DNA from 2 places in the Arthrobacter sp. Y3225116 genome. Region 1 is predicted to be linked to the other one. Evidence: riboswitches for the same ligand, from Rfam matches in the RefSeq annotation. Region 1 holds a riboswitch; the other holds the start of a gene.
What was found. Region 1 has a riboswitch for cyclic di-AMP ahead of AC5RV2_RS10715 (NlpC/P60 family protein). Riboswitches for the same ligand answer to the same signal wherever they lie in the genome.
Positions count from the first base shown of each region.

Region 1 (2,193 bases):
GTAGCGGTTGAGCAGGATGACCGAGGGTCGGCCCAGTATGTCGTTGGGGCCGACGACGGGGTCTCCGTCTTCGGCAATCACGCTGGCTTTGCCGGTGAGCACAAGAAGCAGCGCCCGGCGGAAGGTGACAACCGCCAGGGGCTCGTAACCAGCATTCAGAACGAGTGTGCGCATGCACATTCCTCTAGGTCTGGCCAACCCGACCGGTGCTTCAGATCCCGGTCCGGGACTGGATTTTCTGCACTGACAGTCAAAGAGTATGACGGCGAGTGCGTTCCGCGCTAACTTTTTCGCCGCCTGTGGGCCGTCAGAATGGTGCCGTCGGCGGTCCGGCGGCAGGCGCGGGGCACCCGTGGGGCCCGCCTTGGGCCCTGGCCAGGCCGGTCCGCCCAGGCGTCTGTCCGCCCAGAAACGCCGACGGCCCCGGTGCACGCGCTGGGCGTGGACCGGGGCCGTCGGGACGGTCCCTGCGGACCGGAGAAGGCTGTTGCCTAGTTGACGCGGATGGCTACGTAGCCGGATCCGACGTCCGCGCTGGCCAGTGCGGTGGTGTAACCGGTCCAGCCGCCGTGGATGGCCTGGCCGTTGCCCACGTAGATGGCGATGTGCGCAACGCCTGCGCCGCCGTCGGAGTAGTAGAGCAGATCGCCCGGCTGCGGGGTGGACACCTGGGTGCCGTAGCTGAAGAACTGTGCGGGTGCCAGGTCGCCCACCGAGAAGCCGGCGGCGCGCAGGGCCTTCTCCACCATGGCGGTGCAGTCCTGCGAGATGCCGATCTGGCCGTACGCGGAGGACACGAGGGTGGAAGCCACGCCGCTGGCGGAAGCTTCGGCCTTGGCCGGCGCTGCCTTGGCCGCGGGAGCGGCGGCGGCTGCCTTGACCTCGACCGCGGGAGCGGCGGCCTGGACAGCGCCCTGGGCGGTGTCTGCGACCTCCTCGACAACCGGGGCCACTTCTTCGGCCACGGCTTCGACAACAGGCTCAGGCTCCGGGGCCGGAGTGGACTTGATGGCGGGACGCGAGAAGGTCAGCTCGACGGCACTCGAAGCCTGGACGGTGTCCACCTGCACGCGGCTGGGAACGGACACGGTGGATGCGGTGCGTTCGATGGAGGTTGACTGCGCGGGAACCGCGGCGGTCAGGGCCAATCCGGACGCGGCAGCGATCACGGCTGCCGAGCGACCCATGGATCCGGCATTGGACGAGACGGCTTTGGAAATCGTCTCCAGCGGGTTGGTGCGGACGGAAACGGCGCGGTGGCGCCCCGTAGCGGTGTCATTGAACACGTTAAAGGCCTCTCCCAATGCCTGCGAGGTGAGCTGTCGGGTTCGGATGGGAGTGCATCCGGCCGCAGCCCTCCCCGGCAATGCCTGAGAGTGCTGACGACTTAACCCCAAGGGTTCCTGTACGGAGCCCGAATTTGGTTCCCCCGCCTCTGCCCGCGAAGTTTTTTGCGAACGGACTCCGGACGGTGGCAGAGCTCGGCAATCCACCCGGAGGTCCCAGCCGTTTGGCAACTGGCACGCGTTAGAGCGTATACGATCAATCACGCATTGTCACATTCTGATCACGGCGCGGTGATGTTTTGATTACGACAGGCCCTCGGAGCCCTGCTTCCGGGCGGTTCCGGGGCGGGGCTGGTACGAAGCGTGCCGCTTGTGTCTCGGGGCTGTGCGGACGTTCCAGGCGCCGTTTCCGCGCGGGTCTTCCGCGTGGCGCCGGGCCCGTCTTTGCGGGGCCGCTCCGGACCTGTCTTCGCGGGCCGCTCTCGCGCAAGTCTTCCGCGGGCGGCTCCGGGCCGTCATCACCGCGCCGTCTCCGCGCAAGTCTTCCGCGCAAGTCTTCCGCGCGTGGCGCCGCGCCGTCGTTGCGCGCAGGTTCTCCGCGCAGGTTCTCCGCGCACCGTATTTTTAACGCCCGCAGCGCGCCCCGAAGGACGCGCCGCGAGATGGCCGTGACAGGAAGGGTTTAGCCTGCCGGGCGGATGAAGACCGGGCCGGAGCCGATGTAGGCGCTGCCCAGGACGGTGCTGTAGCCCGCCCACCCACCGTGGACCGCCTGGCCGTTGCCGACGTAGATGGCCACGTGGGCCACGCCGGCGCCGCCGTTGGCGTAGTAGATGATGTCGCCGGGCTGCGGGGTGGACACCTGGGTGCCGTAGGCAAAGAACTGCGCCGGGGCCAGGTCGCCCAC
Region 1 is NZ_JBNHGL010000103.1:865-3,057, forward strand. Features, by position in the region: gene AC5RV2_RS10710 (HNH endonuclease) at 1-174, opposite strand, end outside; gene AC5RV2_RS10715 (NlpC/P60 family protein) at 492-1,286, opposite strand; cyclic di-AMP (ydaO/yuaA leader) riboswitch at 1,291-1,459, opposite strand; gene AC5RV2_RS10720 (NlpC/P60 family protein) at 1,969-2,193, opposite strand, start outside.

Region 2 (2,193 bases), on a different contig from region 1:
CACTGGAAGACGCCCGCCGGGTCATTGCCGCCGCCGAGGCCAAGGCCGCCGACATCGGCCAGCCGATGAACATCGCCGTGGCCGATGCCGGCGGAAACCTTGTCTCGCACGTGCGGATGGACGGGGCGTGGCTGGGCAGCATCGACATTTCGATCAACAAGGCCTTCACCTCGCGGGCGTTCGACATCCAGACCAAGGACCTGGGCGACAACTCGCAGCCGGGCAACCAGTTCTACGGCATCCATGCCAGCAACCACGGCCGGATCATGATCTTCGCCGGCGGCATCCCGCTCTCCCGCGACGGCCAGGTGGTCGGTTCGATCGGCGTCAGCGGCGGCTCCGGGGAGCAGGATCAGTCTGTGGCGGAGGCCGGAGCGGCGGCACTCTAACCTGGGGCTTTTCAGCGGGCGCGCCCGATCCCCGGCGTCGCCGCGTGCCGGACCGGCCGACCGGCTGTGCGGGTGTCGTCCCTCTCGTCGTCGCCGGACTTTCGGCCTAGGCTGGATCGGCCCGCCCGCCCCTCCTACTGCTTGTTGCGGTCACCACTTCGCGCATCCGCGGCTGCCGCACTCTGCGCCACGATCCGCCTGCGCAGATTTTCCAGGCGCGCGAGGTAGCGGCCGGAACGCCCACAGGGAGTTCCGGCGCGCCGTGGTATCGGTCACGGCCGGGGAGCGCCATGGGGCTCCGCGCCTCCCGCAAACACCGGCAGGACGGGTCAGAAATCGCTGCCAGGCCGCACTTCTGGTGACAAGGAACACGGATAACGAATTTGTAACGCCGCGTGTCGCTCCGGTAATTTTGAATTTGTTCCTATCTATCTAGGTAGGCACCGGTCCGCCCGTCTAACCCTGCCAGCGGACCGGAAGAATCGAGCTTTAGATCGAAGGCAGGGGCGGAGGAACCACTTACGGTGCTTGGGGGCACCTCGGGGTGAAGTCCTCACCGGTACAGTCCAACCCTGAAATCCGACTGCCGGCAGGACCGAGTGAACTCTCGCTCGAATCCGACAGCTAACTTCGCAGGCGCAAGAGAGGAAACCCTGTGAACAACCCTGTGCGCGGTCGTCGCCGTTCCGACACCCCCACGAATTCCCTGTCCAAGATCTCGCGTTCCGCCCTGGCGAAGATCACCCGTTCCAGCGAGGGCTCCCCTGCCCGCCGCGAAAAGGAAGCATCCCCCGCGGCCTACTCCCTCGCCCGCAAGACCGGCCTGGCTGCCGTTGCCGCCGGCATCCTGGCCGCGGCAGTGGTCCCGGTGGCCCAGGCCGGCGGCACTACCGACGTCGGCTCCGACCGCGCTTCGGAACAAAGCCCCGTGCAGATTCAGGCCGCCAAGGAGACCGAACTCGGGTTTGACCGGGCCAAGGTAGCCAGCAAGGGTGCCCAGGAGGAAGCCCAGGTTGCCGCCGCGGCCGCCGACAAGAAGCAGGCCGACGAAAAGGCAGCGGCCGCCAAGAAGGCCGAGGCCGAGAAGAAGGCGAAGGCCGAAGCTGCGGCCAAGAAGGAAGCTGCCGCCAAAAAGGCTGCAGCGGAGAAGAAGGCGAAGGCTGCGGCCGCAGCCAAGAAGGCCGCCGCGGCCAAGGCGAAGACCGTCGGCTTTGCGACCGGCAAGCTGGCCGCTCCGATCCCGAACATGAACCAGACCTCCGGCTTCGGCTACCGCCAGAACCCGATCACCGGTGCTGCCGGCGAGCTGCACACCGGTATTGACTACGCCATGGCCTGCGGCACCCCTGTCCATGCGGCCGACGGCGGCAAGGTCGTCGAGGCCGGCTGGCAGGTTGGCGGCGGCGGCAACCGCATCGTGGTTCAGCACGGCAGCGGGCTGAAGACCACCTACAACCACCTGCAGTCGATCGGCGTTTCTCTGGGCCAGAAGGTCGCCAAGGGCCAGGCCATCGGCCAGCTGGGCACCACCGGCAACTCCACCGGCTGCCACCTGCACTTCGAGGTCGTCAAGGACGGTCAGCTCGTGGATCCGGCCGGCTGGCTCTGACCCACCCTCGACGACGGCGGAGCTTCCGCCACCGACGACGGCGATGCCCACGCGGGCATCGCCGTCGTCGTTAAAAACCGGTCAGGCGAAGGGCTGCGACGCTCGGTCCAGCGCGGCAACTTCGTCGGCGGTCAGCTCGACATGTGTGGCGGCCATCAGCTCCGGCAGCTGTTCGGGCGTGCGGGCGCTGGCCAG
Region 2 is NZ_JBNHGL010000022.1:7,854-10,046, forward strand. Features, by position in the region: gene AC5RV2_RS04250 (GlcG/HbpS family heme-binding protein) at 1-389, shown strand, start outside; cyclic di-AMP (ydaO/yuaA leader) riboswitch at 865-1,041, shown strand; gene AC5RV2_RS04255 (M23 family metallopeptidase) at 1,045-1,998, shown strand; gene AC5RV2_RS04260 (aldo/keto reductase) at 2,080-2,193, opposite strand, start outside.
Region 2: linked by a shared signal. The riboswitch ahead of AC5RV2_RS04255 (M23 family metallopeptidase) and the one ahead of AC5RV2_RS10715 (NlpC/P60 family protein) in region 1 are both predicted to bind cyclic di-AMP.